Regions from separate parts of the Shewanella rhizosphaerae genome, predicted to be linked through region 1. Evidence: predicted binding sites of a transcription regulator. Region 1 holds the regulator's gene; each other region holds the start of a gene.

Region 1 (4,215 bases):
GGCAACCCGGCCACTTACTCTCAGGTGATGGAAGATGGCCGTCCCGCCTCGGCCAGCGCCAAGGAGATACGTTACGAGCTTTCCAGCCGCACCCTGACACTGATCGGCGACGCCACCCTGGAACAGGAAGGCAGCCAGGTCACGGGTTCGCAGATCCGCTACAACATAGAGCAGCAACAGCTGATCGCCGAGAGCACAGGCAAAGACAGAGTGATCACCATCATTCAGCCTGAAAACTATCAGGAACAGATCCAGCCAGAGCAGAAGCCCGAGAAGAAACCAGAACAGGAAAAACAATGACAGACCTGATCTTGAAGGCGGAGAACCTCGCCAAGAGCTATAAGAGTCGTGCCGTTGTCCAAGACGTGAGCCTCACGGTCAAGACCGGGCAGATCGTCGGCCTGCTGGGGCCAAACGGCGCCGGCAAGACCACCACCTTTTACATGGTCGTCGGCCTGGTACAGAGCGACAAGGGCCGCATCTTTATCGACGATGACGACCTGACGCTAGACCCCATGCACCTGCGCGCCCGCAAAGGCATAGGCTACCTGCCCCAGGAAGCCAGCATCTTCCGTAAGCTCTCGGTGCGAGACAACATCATGGCCGTGCTCCAGACCCGCAGCGATCTTAATAACGATGGCCGCGAAGAGGAGCTGGAACACCTGCTGGAAGAGTTTCACATCACCCATATCCGTGACAGCCACGGCATGGCGCTCTCGGGCGGTGAACGTCGCCGGGTGGAGATCGCCAGGGCGCTTGCTGCCAACCCTAAGTTTATACTTCTCGACGAGCCGTTCGCCGGGGTCGATCCCATCTCGGTTATCGACATCAAGAAGATCATCGAACAGCTCAAGAATCGCGGCCTGGGGGTGTTGATCACCGACCACAACGTGCGCGAAACATTAGACGTCTGCGAGAAAGCCTATATCGTCAGCCATGGTAATCTGATCGCCGAGGGCACACCCGCCGAAATCTTAGACAACCAGCAAGTACGAGCAGTGTACTTAGGTGAACAATTCAAGCTATAGTTAATCTTATAATGGGGCCACAGAGGAAAAACCACGCGTTAATTGTGGCCTTAGGCACTATCCGATATATTTGTCCGGCACATATAGCCAGAGCTTTCTCATTTTATAATTAGAAACAAGGGAATAGCAGTACGATGAAAGCGTCACTTCAGCTCAAAATGGGTCAGCATCTCACCATGACGCCCCAGCTACAACAGGCCATACGTCTGTTGCAGTTGTCGTCATTAGAGTTGCAGCAGGAGATCCAGCAGGCATTAGAATCCAACCCGCTACTGGAGTTGGATGAAGAGCAGGAGAGCGCCAGCATCGAGCTGCAAGACGATAGCGTCGGCGACAGCTTCGACAACAAGTACGACGACAAGATAGAGCTGGATTCGAGCCAGGATAACTCAGGGGTCGAGACCTCTGATGCCCTGACTCAAGACTCTATGCCAGACGAGCTGCCGGTGGATACCACCTGGGATGAGGTCTACACCGCCTCGCCAAACTCAAGCTCGGGCGCCATGCGCGACGACGACATGCCTTTTCAGGGCGAGACCAGCGAAGGTCTTTACGAACACCTGGAATGGCAGAAGAACCTGACCCCTTTTTCCGATAACGATCTGGCCATCGCCACCGCCATCATCGATGCCATCGACGAGCGCGGTTACCTGACCCAGACCTGTGAAGATATTCTCGAGGCCATGGGCGACCCTGAGATCGAACTCGACGAGGTCGAGGCGGTACTCAAGCGAGTACAACACTTCGACCCTATTGGCGTGGCGGCCCGTGATCTCAGCGAATGTCTGACCATTCAGCTAGCCCAATACAGCGACGATACCCCGCACATCGCCAACGCCCGCATGCTGATCAAGGAGCACCTGGATCTCATCGCCGGACGCGACTTCCGTCTGCTGATGCGCAAAACCAAGCTCAAGGAAAATGAGCTGAGGGATGCCATCGCCCTTATTCAGACCCTGAATCCCCGTCCCGGTCTCGCCATCACCGCCAGCCGCGATGAATACGTGATCCCGGATGTGACCGTCACCAAGAAGAAGGGACGCTGGGTAGTCGAGCTCAACCCTGACAGCATGCCCAAGATCAACGTCAACCAGCAGTATGCCGCCATGGCCCGCAGCACTAAGAGTCAGGCGGATGGCCAGTTTATTCGCGGCCACCTGCAGGAAGCTAAATGGTTCCTCAAGAGCCTTGAGAGTCGCAACGAGACCCTGCTCAAGGTGACCAACTGTATCGTCGACTTCCAGCAAGGTTTCTTCGAATTTGGCGAAGAGGCGATGAAGCCCATGGTACTGAACGACATCGCCGAGGCGGTGGAGATGCATGAATCCACCATCTCACGTGTGACCACGCAAAAATATATGCATACCCCGAGAGGGATCTTCGAGCTTAAATACTTCTTCTCCAGTCACGTCGGTACCGACGATGGCGGAGAGTGCTCTTCAACAGCAATACGTGCCTTCATTAAGAAGCTGGTTGCTGCGGAAAACCAGAAAAAGCCATTGAGCGACAGCAAGATGGCTCAACTCTTGGCCGAACAGGGGATTAAGGTGGCTAGACGCACCATTGCCAAGTATCGCGAGGCAATGCTTATACCTCCCTCAAATCAGCGCAAGAGCTTATAAAACAAACCTGGAAACTGGAGGACTATCTTTATGCAAATAAACCTGACTGGGCACCATATCGAGATCACCCAATCTCTACGAAGCTACATCGAAGAGAAATTCACAAAGCTTGAACGTCATTTCGATCAGATCAATAATGTGCACGTTGTATTAAATGTCGAAAAGTTGCAACAGAAGGTTGAGGCAAAGTTACATCTCCGTGGCGGAGAAGTGTTCGCAACATCCGAACATGCGGACATGTATGCCGCGATAGACTCCCTGATTGACAAACTCGATCGTCAGGTCATTAAACACAAAGAGAAGCTTACTAAACATTAACGATGGAACTGAGTACCATCCTGCGGCCGGAGTGCACCACCTGCGCCACTCCGGGCAGTAAGAAAAAGGTACTGGAGCTTATCAGCGACTTAGCCGCTGTCCAGTACCCCACCCTCTCCTCTCAAGAAATATTTGAAAGCCTTCTGGCTCGAGAGAAAATGGGCAGCACAGGTATAGGCAATGGTATCGCGATTCCTCACGGACGGCTGACTAACATAGATCAACCCGTGGCCGTACTGGTGAAATGTGCTGAACCAATCGCATTCGATGCCATTGACAATCAGCCCGTCGATATCCTTTTTGCGTTATTGGTGCCCGCAGATCAATGCGAGCAACATCTTAGCACCCTGGCCGCTATGGCCGAGAAGCTCAATGATAAGGCGATCATGAAGCAGCTAAGAAAGACCCAAGATGAATCCGAACTCTATCAGGTGATCACCCAATGAAATTGGTTTTGGTATCCGGACGCTCAGGATCGGGAAAATCCGTCGCACTCAGGGTCCTAGAAGATCTAGGCTACTACTGTGTCGACAATCTGCCCTTGCAGATGATGGAGTCCCTGCTTGAGCAGCTCAAGGGACGCAGCGATCTCGTGGCCATCAGCGTCGATGTGCGCAACATGCCCAGCGAAGAGATCCAGCTGGAAAAGCAGCTGGCCAAGCTCCCCAAAGATACCGAAATCTTAAGCTTCTTCCTGAACTCCAGCGACAATGTGCTGCTCAAGCGCTATAGCGAGACCCGCAGACTACATCCGCTGTCACGCTCTAAGGTCTCCCTCAAGGAGGCTATTCAGCTCGAGGGCAAGCTGCTCGACCCCATAGCCAAACTCGTGGATCACTATATCGACACCTCTAACCTCAACATCTATGAGTTGAGCGACAAGGTGCGCGAGATCCTGCTGGGCACGGTCGACAAGGAGCTAGTGATCAACTTCGAGTCCTTCGGCTTTAAATATGGCATGCCGACCGAAGCCGACTTCATGTTCGACGTGCGCTTCCTGCCCAATCCCCACTGGGAACCTGAGCTAAGGCCTCTGACCGGCCTGGATGAGCCAGTACAGCAGTTTCTGAGCCAGCAACCCCTGGTCAACAAGTTCATCTGGCAGATCGAAAACCTGCTGGAAACCTGGTTGCCTCATCTGGAGCGCAACAACCGCAGCTACCTCACCATAGCCATCGGCTGCACCGGCGGCCAGCACAGATCTGTCTATGTGACCGACCAGCTCGCCAAGCTGTTCAACAAGGGCA
Region 2 (4,215 bases), 2.1 Mb from region 1:
GAGCACGTATTGGTGTCAACCATGAGCCTTAAGCCTGATGGTGTGGTGGTAAACAGCCGTATCGTTAATGTAACTAACAACCGTGTGGTTTCGGTCGCTGCGGCGAGTGTGAGTCAGGCCGAGCTGGCGGACTACCTTAGCCTGTCTGAGAGGGTGGTCGCGCATGATGGCAAGCTTATTCGTTACAGCAGCCAAGGTCAGGGAGATGTCCAGATTAAAGGGGTTAAGCAATGAGATATCTAATTAGTGTGTTGCTGCTCGTCCTGAGTGGATGTGCGTCTCAAGACAGATACATTCAATGGGAAACCCAGGCGCCGGAAAGTTTTCCTAAGTTAACCGCAATCGGCTATGCGCCGCTGGCGACTCAGCCGGCGAAAGAGGCATCTCAGCGGGTGTTGATGGCGATGCAGGCGTCGAAGATCGCCGCCTACCGTGAGCTTGCCGAGCAGGTTTACGGCCAGCAGCTATCGGCGTCTAGCAGTGTGAAAGATTGGATGCTTTCCGATGATAATATTCAGGCCTCGGTGAGCGGGGTTATCCGCGGCGCTAGAGTGGTGAAGAGCTACCCGGTCGGGGATCATTATGTGACTGAGCTGGAGCTCGACTTCCAGCAGGTGTGGGCCTTATACCAACAGCAGAATAGGCCGCAGACGGTGAAGGAAGTGACCTATTTCTAAGTGCCCGCAAATAAAAAAGCCTCTATAAAGAGGCTTTTTTAATGTCTTCAGCTTGAGCCTGTAACTCTATATTAGTGGTTAAGCTTTCAGATTATTGCCGAGCGTGGAGATAGTCGAGGTCTTGCCCTTGCCGTCATAGGTGAGGCTACTGGCATTACGACTGGCCTGCAGTGCCTGGGAGAAACGATTGACGCTGGCCATGCTGTGTTCGATAAGCGCGGCGTTTTGCTCGTTAAGCTGTTTACACTCAGCCAATGCCTGCTTGGCATTGTCGACCTGGGCAATAAGTTGAGGCTCCTGAGTGAGCCTGCCTAGGTCAGGATGCGCAGCTAATTCGGTATCACCTAGTTTGATCTCATTTAACAGCTGGGCCTTCTCATTGGCCAGACGCAACAATTGATCCGCATCTTGCGCGATCAGGGCATCCTTCTCTGCCGTGATGGTCTGCTTCAGACTGTCCAGTAATTTGTGTTGATTGGCGATGATATCGGTTATCTGCGTCATAACGTATTAGTTAAAGATCCTGAAGTTCCTTTTCAAACTGCGCTATGTTGCTGGCGAGTTTGTCGGCATCTATCTTATAGCGTCCCTCGGCGATGGCCGCCTTGATCTGTTCGACTTTCTTGATATCGATTTCAGGAATGTCATTTAGTTTGGCCTGGGCACTTTGCAGCTGCTGCGCCTGAGAGGTGATAGAGACAGAATCGCTCTTCACCGTCTGCGCTGGTGCGCTGGTGGCCGCTGCGCTACCTTTGTGCTGCGAGGCTTTCGAGCTGGCGCTGCCAACCCGACTGTTAGTGTTTGTATTTACGTGCTTAATATCTATAGGCATTGTGGGGTCCAACTTACATAAATGAGATCAACATACTTGTCTATCGGCACTCATGGTCAAAGCTTTAGAATAAAGTTTCAAAAAACAGTATAAATTTTTGCGCGTCATAAGATCATCAGGATCACATCCTGACTTCCACCTCGCCAATGCCTGTCACATGTGCATCAACTGTCTTGTTGGAGCGGCTATTGCGCACCTGTATCTTATCGCCAAGGTTACCATCTTTTAACGCTTCACCGTTGGTTTTTATCACAAAATTATCGGCCCGTGCATAGATGGCCACGATATCGCCCTTGCAGACGAAGCAGAGGTTGCTGGCAAACAGCGGCTGATTGGTGGGAATTCTGCGCTTTACCCGGGTGCCGGTCACGGCGGTAGGGTCATCAAATTGTTGACCTCTGAGTTGGCTCTGCTCGACATAGTCGAGGCGAATCTGATCCGATTCGATGAGATCGCCGGGCCCCAAGGTTTGATTGGCTACTACCACAGGAAAGAGCACCTCGACGCGAACCGAAATGTAGATCTGCCAGGGGTAATCGAGATCTGGACTGGCGCAGCTGATCTTGACCGTGTTGTTTTTACTGATGGCGCGATCGCTGGCAATTTCCGCCTTGGGTTCACCCCAACAGGCGGGAGGGTTTAGCCGGGTGTCCAGGCTTTGGGGGGTAATGATGACCTTGGCATCTTGGGGGAAGACCATTTTTTCCTGCACTGCCTCTGTAGCTAATCGCGCTATGGTCGATACAGAGGGAACGCTGGCGGTCTCAGCCGCCTTTAAGGGCAGAGAGATGAGTAGCAAAAACAGAAAATATGCAAAATTTACTTTCATAATGAATTGACTAGCTTGATTAGCCAGATTACACCTATACTTCGTTTTAAGAGCCAAGGCTTTGCCATTTTTTGTGAGAAATGAGTGTCATAAATTTGACAAAGTAAAGGTCTGGTTGTCATATAACTAGATAAAGCAATTAGTATGCCTATACTCATATTTACCATGGGAACGGCTTCGCATTCACCCGACAACAGGGCAAAGGCATTATGTCGAGTATTCTTGAATCAGTTAACAAACGCACCCAACTTGTAGGACAAAACCGCTTAGAGCTATTGCTGTTTAAGTTAAACGGGCGGCAAAGGTTTGGCATTAACGTATTTAAGGTGAAAGAGGTGCTGCAGTGCCCGCCACTGACAGGCCTGCCTAAGCTCAATCCCTATGTGAGGGGCGTGGCCCATATTCGCGGCCAGACCATTTCGGTGATCGATCTCAGCGCGGCCACCGGCGGCAGACCGATAGAAGATACCGAAGGTTGCTTCATCATCATCTCCGAGTACAACCGTAGTGTGCAGGGTTTCCTGGTTAAGTCGGTCGAGCGCATCATCAACATGAACTGGGAGGCGATCATGCCGCCGCCGCAAGGCGCGGGACGATACTCCTACCTGACCGCCGTGACCGAGATTGAGGGTGAGCTGGTGGAGATCCTCGATGTCGAGAAGATCCTCGATGAGATCTCGCCGGTGAAGACTCAGATCAGTCAGGAAGTCGACGAGCAGTTGACCATAGACAGAGACCGTCACTATCACATCATGGTGATCGACGATTCGGCCGTGGCACGCAAGCAGATCATTCGCGCACTGGAATCTCTGAGCCTGCAGATAGATACCGCCAAAGATGGCCGCGAGGCCTTAGATAAGCTGGTAAGCGTCGCCGCCGAGATGGATAACGTGGCCCATGAGATCCCGTTGATCATTTCCGATATCGAGATGCCGGAGATGGACGGCTATACCCTGACGGCAGAGATCCGCGACAATCCTAAATTGAAAGACATTAAGGTGGTGCTGCATACCTCGCTCAGCGGCGTATTTAACCAGGCCATGGTGGAGAAGGTGGGCGCTAATGACTTTATCGCGAAATTTAATCCTGATGAATTAGCGGCGGCGGTGAATAAGCATCTTAGTTTGTAATTTGTACTAAGTTGGGCCTGAGCCTAAATTTGGTAAGTTTAGGCTTGTATCAGTGAGTTAGCTAATGTATAACGCTGACCTCTGTAACGCTTGCTATAGTGTATGTTGTAGCCTGTTTTCTTTTTTGATATTGGGATATCAAGGTGCCGAATAAATCACTTGCCGAAGCCGAGTACAACCAATTTAAATTATTTCTGGAACAACACAGCGGTATTGTGTTGGGCGACAATAAGCAATATTTGGTTCGTAGTCGACTCGCGCCTCTGATGGGGAAATATAATCTTCCCTCATTATCTGAAGTGGTTAAACATTCGATGAAGCCCACCGAGCGGCAACTTCGTGCCGAGGTGATCGACGCCATGACCACCAATGAAACCTTGTGGTTTCGCGATCGCTATCCCTTCGAGTTGTTAGGCAATAACCTGTTACCCGAATATGCCCGCCTGGGACGGCCGCTGAAGATCTGGTCGGCTGCCTGTTCGTCGGGGCAGGAACCCTATTCGCTAGCCATGACCATCTTGGAATATCAGCAGCGCAAGCCAGGAGCTTTGCCCGGCAGTGCGACGATCCTGGCAACGGATCTGTCTCCTTCTATGCTAGAGCGCTGTAAGGCGGCCGAATATGACAACCTTGCCTTGGGGCGCGGTCTGTCCGAGGAGCGCAAACGTCAGTTTTTTGAACCCACGGGGAGTGGCTCCATGGTGGTGAAGGCTAACGTCAAGCGTTTGGTGAACTTCAGGGCACACA
Region 3 (4,215 bases), 2.1 Mb from region 1:
TTGCCATTGTTGAGCACCTGCATCACATTGGCCGAGATGCTGCCCGACAGGCTGTTACTCTGATCGGCATCCGACTCACGCTTGGTGTTCATGCTGTCTTTATAGCGCAGGTCGATGGGCGAGCCGCTGATGGTGACGTTGCCACCACCGGCATAGATGGGATCGAGCGTCAGATCTGAGCCCTTCTTCAGCTCGTTGTTGGCACTCTTCTTCGCCTTGGTCGACTCTTGCAGGATCACGGTAATGATATCGCCGACCTTAAGCGCCTTGATGTCCGAATAGAGACTAGAGGCCTGGCTATCCTGATACATAGAGCCCGTGGCGGCGATCTTAGTCGGCGGCGCCTCGGGATAAACTGGTGCATAGTAAGGGTCATCGGCGATCGGCTTCTGGTTGGTTGAGGCACAGCCCACCAACGCCAGCGCAACCACTAAGACAGATGACTTAGCCATAACAAACTTAGTCATATCAAACCTCTACAAATTCTGATTGACGTAAGAGAGCATCTGGTCGACGGCCGAGATCACCTTAGAGTTCATCTCGTAGATACGTTGACTCTCGATCAGGTTCACCAGCTCCTCGGTCACGTTAACGTTAGAAGTTTCCAGCGCGCCCTGACGAATGGCGCCCATGCCATCCAGAGAGGCGGTGCCCTGAATAGGCGTGCCGCTGGCGCCGGTTTCCAGATACAGATTCTGCCCCATGGGATCCAGGCCGCTCGGATTGATAAAGTCTGACATGCTCAGCTGACCCACCACCTGGTTTTCCGCCGCGCCAGGGGTCTTCACCGAGACCTCCCCTTCGGCAGAAACGGTAATACTGGTCGCATCATCCGGGATGGTGATCGCAGGTTGCAGCACATAGCCAGAACCCGGGGTCACGATCTGCCCGGTATCATCTAAGGTAAATTGACCATTTCGGGTATAGGCGGTTGTGCCGTCTGGCAGCTGCACCTCGAAGAAACCCGGGCCTTCGATCATCAGATCCAATGAGTTATCAGTGGTAAGCATATTACCCTGGGTGAACATCTTCTGGGTCGCCACCACCTTGGTACCCGCGCCTATGTTTAAGCCGTTGGGTAACTTAGTGTTGGAGGCGCTGATACCACCCGCCTGATTGACGGTCTGATAGAGCAGATCTTCGAAAACGGCACGGCTCTTCTTGTATCCAACTGTGCTCGCGTTCGCCACATTGTTGGAGATCACCGAGATATCTGTTTGCTGGGCATCTAAGCCAGTCTTACTAATCCATAACGCCGGATGCATAATCTATCTCCTAACTAATGCGCATTAATGACGAAGAGGCTTGATCCATCTCTTCGGCGGTTTTCATCATCTTGACCTGCATCTCAAACTGGCGCTGCAGATCGATTAAAGAGACCATCTCGTCGACGGCGTTGACATTGCTGCCTTCGATGGCGCCACTCTCCACGGCAACATTGGGATCGGCCGGGGCATTAACGCCAGACAATTGACGGAACAGACCATCCTCGCCACGCATCAGGTTTTGATTACCAGGGTTAACCAACTTGATACGGCCGACCTCCTCGATCACCTCAGCGGTTGAGCCGAGCGGTCTGACCGAGATGGTGCCATCCTGGGCAATCTCGACCTTTTCGATAGGAAGGGGTAACACGATAGGACCGGCATCGCCCATCACAGGGTTGCCTCTGTCGTTACGCAGCAGGCCTGAAGTGTCGAAACTCAGGCTGCCAGAGCGGGTGTAGGCCTCACCGCCATCGACGGCCTGCACGGCTATCCAGCCGTCACCTTTCACCGCGATGTCGAGATCCCGTCCCGTGGTCTTTATGGGACCGGCGGCAAAGTTGGCCGACGGGTTCTCTGTCATCGAAAACACCCGTGTCGGCAACCCTTCGCCAAAGGCCTGCATAGATCTGGCCTGTTCCAGATCCGACTTAAAGCCGTCGGTATTGGCATTGGCAAGGTTGTTGGCACGCACTGCCAGCGAATTCATATTCTGCTTGGCGCCACTCATGGCGACATAGAGTAATTTATCCACTTGCTGCTCCGTCAATGTTTCAACTAAAACTGTCTAATAACAGAACAAAGCAAACATCATGCCAAGCAATAGATTTGGTTAAGCAGGTGAAATCAAGCAGATAGAAATGAAGCTAAGGAAGGAAAGGAGAAGCGGCAAGAGAAGCGGAAATGTGTTGCCGCCTGGGCAACACATTTCACTCGTCCCTATAAGCGGCAGCTTAACGGATCTGCAGTACCGTCTGCTGCAGGGTGTTGTTCACTTCCAAGGTACGCGAGTTCGCCTGGAAGTTACGCTGGGCAGAGATAAGATCTACCAGCTCTGTGGTCAGGTCGACGTTTGACTGCTCCAGTGCCGATGAGCGAATGCTACCGAAGGTGCCGCTGTTGGCCTCACCCGCCAGCGCCGGACCCGAGTCAAGGCTCTCCTTCCAGGAGGTGTTACCCACCTGAGTCAGGCCCTGCTCGTTGGAGAAACGTGCCAGGGCGACACGCGCCAGAGGCACGGTAGAGCCGTTACTGTAACTGGCGTTTATCAAGCCATCGGCGCCCACTTCCACGTTAGTCAGACGACCCACTGTGGTACCGTCCTGACTCAACTCGGTCACCTCAAATGGCGAGGCGTACTGAGTCGGGCTGTTGAAGTTAAGGGTGAGTGTCTGGCTACCATCTGTACCTGGGCCTAACACATTAGCGCCGCCAACACCGAGTGTCTCTGTGGTGATCACCGCAGGATCGCTGCCGGTATAGGCACCAGTATCGTTAAACGAGAGCACAGAGCCTTTCCAGCCACTGGCGTTAACCGCAGTGCCAGTCGAGTCGGCCACACCATCACCCGTAGTATCACGGCCATAGGTGCCCGCGGCGCCCGCCAAATCCACCTGCTTGCCGTCAACCGCATAGAAGGCCACCCAGTTACTGGTGCCTGTGTAAGCCGCCTCAGGTGGACGCACGAAATAGGTGGTCAGAATATGCGGCTCACCCAGTGAGTCGTACATGGTGACCGACGTCGAGTTGTTGTAGGTATCGGGGTCATTCGGATTAAAGTTCGCCGGATCCAGCGTGCCCTCACCCGCGTTGAGGTTCATCTGAATACCGATATTGTCGGTTTTCTGTGGGCTGCCGGCAGTGTCAGGGATCTTCACCGGTTGAGTAGTTGTCAGACTCACAGAGGTCGAGTTGCCATCTTTGTCCACCGGGAAGGTCTGCAGGTAGTTACCTGCAGAGTTCACCAGGTAACTGTCGGCATCGACCTTGAAGGCACCGGCGCGGGTGTAGGAGAGATCCTGTGAACCCACTTCCGATGAGGTCACAAAGAAACCGCCGCCATTGATCGCCATATCCAGCGCGTTGCTGGTAAATTGCAGACTGCCCTGTTGGAACTGCTGTGCCACCTGAGCCGTGGTAACACCGCCACCGACAGTAGTCTTGCTGTTGGCAAAGATAGAGCTGGCATACACGTCGGCGAACTCGGCGCGCGACTCTTTAAAGCCAGTGGTATTGACGTTGGCGATGTTATTCGCCGTGGTATTGAGATCTTTTTGCGCCGCCGCGATACCACTCAATGCAATGTTAAATGACATAAATCACCTCACTAAAAATTTGTTATCTGTTCTGGACCTAAGTGCCCTAACGCTCTGCTTTGTCTAGGTTTCAGACACGGCCAGAACATCACCGAGTTTGATACCGCCTATGCCTCTCAAGTTGAGAATTGCGCCGGTACTTGCCGTCCCCAGCGAAACACTCGTCACGTGAGCGTAGGTCGATACGGCTAAATCTTCACTCTTACCATCTACCTTGCCCGATGCCTTAATTGAATAGTTACCACTGGCAACGGGTTCCCCATCCTTATCCAGTCCATCCCAAGAGACATCTATATTGCCGCCGTCGCTACCATCGACGGTGAAGGTCTTCACCAGCTGCCCCTTCTCGTCTTCGATTCGCACGGTTATCGACTCGATGGGCTCAGGGGTACTGATCACCCCTTTGAGCACGGGATCTTCCGCCGAAATATGCCCGGTATCCGATGGGATCAATACCTTCTGCCCCACTAGCCCCGAGGCCTGCAGCGCCTGGCTCGAGGTCATCACGGTATTGAGGTTGACTATCTCCTCGTTAAGCTTAGTGATGCCATCCACGGTGGAGAAAGACGCCATCTGGGCAATCATCTGATCGTTATCCACCGGCTTAAAAGGATCCTGCATCGACAGCTGCTGAC
Region 4 (4,215 bases), 290 kb from region 1:
GAAGATGATGCCATCTTGCACCGGACAGTCATCGATCAGTCCGTCCTGGGCGATGGGGAAATAGTGCCCCAGGGCGTCGCGTAGTTCGCGGCTGAATTGGCCTGGATGCTGATTGGCCTCGAAGGAATAGATGTAGGTGTCTGTGAGCAATACATCTTCATGACAGGTGAGGATGCCATCTTTACTGGCGGCGGCCAACAGCTGGGAGTGAGCCAGCAGGATCTCGCCCTCGCTCGAGGTGTCCTGATTGCTACGGCCACGGCCGTTCTCTAACACGAAACCACGATTTGGGTTTTGCCCCAGCTTGTTGAATCTATGGCCGCGCTTGAAACCTGTGGGGTTCACCAGCGGCAGCAGGCTAAGGTTGATCTGCCCGAATAGCTCGGGTTCCAGTTCGTTGAGGAAGTAGAGCAGCCCCCAGGGGCCGGCGGCCTCTTCGCCATGAAAGCCGGCGCTGATCAATATCGAGGGTTGATCCGCCTTCTGCGCCGGCGACTGATACAGCTCCAGCGGATGCGGACCTGCATCACCCAGCTTACGCGCCTGTAGTCCGAGGCGACTTGCCTGCTCTTCTAAGCGGGCATAGAAGCTGCTGATATCATTGCTCTGACAGCTAAAAATATCGCTGTGCCAGGTGAAAGACTGGAAGGGATCGCGGCTAGACATAATGGGATTCTAAAGTAAGTGATTCGGCGTGATCATGATAGCAGTTTGGCCATAAAGTTAAATCAATTTTATGCCCGCCATCAGGCGCTTAAGCCAAGTTTATCTGCCGGTAAAAGGGCATAAAAAAGCCGCCTTAAGTGGCGGCTTCTTCGAGCTATGATCCTAGCTTAGAGGCGAGGATTATAGGCTGTAGTACAGCTCAAATTCTGCTGGGTGAGTGGTGCGAGCCACTTTCTCTGCTTCTGCAGTCTTCAGAGCGATATAAGAATCGATGAAGTCATCAGAGAATACGCCGCCTTTGGTAAGGAACTCACGGTCTGCATCCAGGTTCTCAAGTGCGTTCTCAAGAGAGGTCGCAACCTGTGGGATCTCAGCCGCTTCTTCCGCTGGCAGATCGTATAGATCTTTGTCCATGGCTTCGCCTGGGTGGATCTTGTTCTGGATACCGTCAAGACCAGCCATCAGCAGTGCAGCGAACGCCAGGTATGGGTTAGCCGTTGGATCTGGGAAGCGAGTCTCGATACGACGTGCCTTAGGGCTTGGTACTACTGGGATACGGATAGACGCAGAGCGGTTACGTGCCGAGTAGGCCAGCATGACTGGTGCTTCGAAGTGAGGCACAAGACGCTTGTACGAGTTAGTGCTTGGGTTAGTGAAGGCGTTCAGCGCGCGAGCGTGCTTGATGATACCGCCGATGTAGTACAGAGCAGTCTCACTTAGACCCGCATACTTGTCACCTGAGAAGAGGTTAACACCGTCTTTAGCCAGTGATTGGTGAACGTGCATGCCGCTACCGTTGTCGCCAACGATTGGCTTAGGCATGAAGGTCGCCGTCTTGCCGTAAGCGTGGGCCATGTTGTGAACCACGTACTTAAGGATCTGGATTTCGTCAGCCTTTTCAGTCAGCTTGTTGAAGCGAGTCGCGATCTCGTTCTGACCGGCAGTCGCCACTTCGTGGTGGTGCGCTTCAACTACTTGACCCATCTCTTCCAGAACCAGACACATGGCGCTACGAAGATCTTGTGAAGAGTCAACCGGTGCTACTGGGAAGTAACCGCCTTTCACGAATGGACGGTGACCTGTGTTGCCGTCTTCGTAGTGAGTGCCTGAGTTCCAAGCCGCTTCTTTAGCGTCTAGCTTAACGAAACAGCCAGACATGTCGGTGCCGAACTTAACGTCGTCAAACAGGAAGAACTCTGGCTCAGGACCAATCAGTACGGTATCGGCGATGCCGGTAGAAACCATGTACTCTTCGGCTTTCTTAGCGATAGAGCGTGGGTCGCGGTCGTAACCAGTCATAGTGCCTGGCTCGAGAATGTCACAGCGGATCAGGGCAGTGGTTTCTTCGGTGAACGGGTCAAGAACGAAGGTCGTTGGGTCTGGCATCAGTACCATGTCTGACTCGTTAATGCCTTTCCAACCAGCAATAGATGAACCGTCGAACATTTTACCGTCTTCAAAGAAATCGGCATCAACCTGGTGAGCAGGAATAGATACGTGCTGCTCTTTACCTTTAGTATCGGTAAAACGCAAATCAACAAACTTAACTTCAAGTTCTTCTAGTTGTTGTAAAACTGATTCAACTGACATTCTAAAGTCTCCGAGTAGAGTAGAGGGGATGCCCTTCTTATATCATTCAGCGTTGCGACCAACGCGGTTCTGGCATGAGTAAAGCTAGACTCGTGCCAAAAGTTTAACGTATTGATTTTTATGGGAACAATAAAGAAGGTAGGTGACGGGAATCTCGATATTGCACCATAAAGGTGCAACCGATGCCTCTTGATGGTGCGTTCACCAATATGGTGCGCACCAATATAAACATGACTATTCATAGCTGACTAAAAAATAATCCTGTGCGAGAGCCCCTCGCTAGAGTAGAATGGCACGTTTTTTATTGCAACAGCTATTATTAGGGCTGTTATCAATACCCTATTTTTTCGATGGTAAGAGGTTTATCCGTGTTAGAGAATTTACGTAACATCGCCATTATTGCACACGTTGACCATGGTAAAACGACCCTGGTTGATAAGCTGCTGGCACAGTCTGGAACCCTTGAGACTCGAGGAGAGGCCGCTGAGCGGGTGATGGATTCCAACGATCTTGAAAAGGAACGTGGAATCACGATTCTGGCGAAGAATACTGCCATCAAGTGGAACGATTACCGTATCAACATCGTTGATACCCCTGGCCACGCCGACTTCGGTGGCGAGGTAGAACGTGTACTTTCTATGGTTGACTGTGTGCTACTGCTAGTTGATGCGGTCGATGGTCCAATGCCACAGACACGTTTCGTGACTAAGAAAGCCTTCGCTCAAGGCCTTAAGCCTATCGTAGTGATCAACAAGATTGACCGTCCGGGTGCGCGCCCTGATTGGGTTATCGATCAAGTATTCGACCTGTTCGACAACCTGGGTGCTACCGACGAGCAACTAGACTTCCCAATCGTTTATGCCTCTGCACTGAACGGTTTCGCGACTCTGGATCCTGAAGAGACTGGTACTGACATGACGCCACTGTTCGAGACCATCGTCGAGAAAGTATCTTCACCTGATGCCGATGCCGAAGGTGCCTTCCAGATGCAGATCTCTCAGCTGGACTACAACTCATACGTGGGCGTTATCGGCGTTGGCCGTATCAAGCGCGGCAGCGTTAAGGTAAACCAGCAGGTTACCGTAGTGGGCGCCGATGGCACCACGCGTAACGGTAAGATCGGTCAGGTACTGGGCTACATGGGTCTGGACCGTCATGAAGTGGCTGAAGCTAATGCCGGCGACATCGTAGCGATCACAGGTCTTGGTGAGCTGAAGATCTCTGACACTGTCTGTGCCGTGGGCAACGCCGAAGCTTTGCCACCTCTGTCTGTTGACGAGCCGACACTGACCATGACCTTCCAGGTAAACACCTCGCCATTCGCTGGTAAAGAAGGTAAGTACGTGACTTCACGTAACATCCTTGAGCGTCTGCAACAGGAACTGGTACACAACGTGGCACTGCGCGTCGAAGAGACTGACAGCCCAGACCGTTTCCGTGTATCTGGCCGTGGTGAACTTCACCTGTCTATCCTTATCGAAAACATGCGTCGTGAAGGCTACGAGCTGGCCGTATCGCGTCCTGAAGTTATCGTTAAAGAGATCGACGGCGAGAAGTGCGAGCCATACGAGACGCTGACCGTAGACGTTGAAGAAGAGCACCAAGGTGCGGTGATCGAGAAGCTAGGTACCCGTAAGGCGGACATGCGTGACATGCAGCCAGACGGTAAAGGCCGTGTGCGTATCGACTTCATCATTCCTAGCCGTGGCCTGATCGGTTTCCAAACCGAGTTCATGACTGCCACTTCTGGTACAGGTCTTATCTACCACTCATTCGACCACTATGGTCCAGTGAAGGGTGGCGATATCGGTCAACGTCAGAACGGTGTACTGATCTCTAACGCTACCGGTAAGGCACTGACCTTCGCCCTGTTCGGTCTGCAAGACCGTGGTCGTCTGATGATCGGTCACGCGGCAGAAGTTTACGAAGGCCAGGTAGTGGGTATCCACTCTCGCGCCA

Evidence for each region. Region 1 encodes sigma-54, which starts transcription at its own class of promoters, with help from an activator protein. Its sites were predicted from a motif close to GTTGGCACGNNNNTNGNNT; they were not measured.
Region 2: the regulator sigma-54 is predicted to act here: its motif matches at 2,472-2,490, upstream of flgA (flagellar basal body P-ring formation chaperone FlgA).
Region 3: the regulator sigma-54 is predicted to act here: its motif matches at 2,067-2,085, upstream of flgF (flagellar basal-body rod protein FlgF).
Region 4: the regulator sigma-54 is predicted to act here: its motif matches at 2,338-2,356, upstream of glnA (glutamate--ammonia ligase).

The regions. Positions count from the first base shown of each region.
Region 1 is NZ_CP080420.1:3,948,032-3,952,246, forward strand. It holds gene lptA (lipopolysaccharide transport periplasmic protein LptA) at 1-300, shown strand, start outside; gene lptB (LPS export ABC transporter ATP-binding protein) at 297-1,028, shown strand; gene K0I63_RS17095 (RNA polymerase factor sigma-54) at 1,163-2,650, shown strand; gene hpf (ribosome hibernation promoting factor) at 2,681-2,968, shown strand; gene ptsN (PTS IIA-like nitrogen regulatory protein PtsN) at 2,971-3,414, shown strand; gene rapZ (RNase adapter RapZ) at 3,411-4,215, shown strand, end outside.
Region 2 is NZ_CP080420.1:1,509,900-1,514,114, forward strand. It holds gene K0I63_RS06715 (FlgO family outer membrane protein) at 1-234, shown strand, start outside; gene K0I63_RS06720 (LPP20 family lipoprotein) at 231-677, shown strand; gene K0I63_RS06725 (flagella synthesis protein FlgN) at 756-1,181, opposite strand; gene flgM (flagellar biosynthesis anti-sigma factor FlgM) at 1,192-1,509, opposite strand; gene flgA (flagellar basal body P-ring formation chaperone FlgA) at 1,631-2,338, opposite strand; gene K0I63_RS06740 (chemotaxis protein CheV) at 2,548-3,468, shown strand; gene K0I63_RS06745 (CheR family methyltransferase) at 3,606-4,215, shown strand, end outside.
Region 3 is NZ_CP080420.1:1,515,575-1,519,789, reverse strand. It holds gene flgH (flagellar basal body L-ring protein FlgH) at 1-452, opposite strand, end outside; gene flgG (flagellar basal-body rod protein FlgG) at 477-1,265, opposite strand; gene flgF (flagellar basal-body rod protein FlgF) at 1,276-2,019, opposite strand; gene flgE (flagellar hook protein FlgE) at 2,219-3,580, opposite strand; gene flgD (flagellar hook assembly protein FlgD) at 3,644-4,215, opposite strand, start outside.
Region 4 is NZ_CP080420.1:4,236,866-4,241,080, reverse strand. It holds gene K0I63_RS18380 (N-acetyl-ornithine deacetylase) at 1-666, opposite strand, end outside; gene glnA (glutamate--ammonia ligase) at 847-2,256, opposite strand; gene typA (translational GTPase TypA) at 2,625-4,215, shown strand, end outside.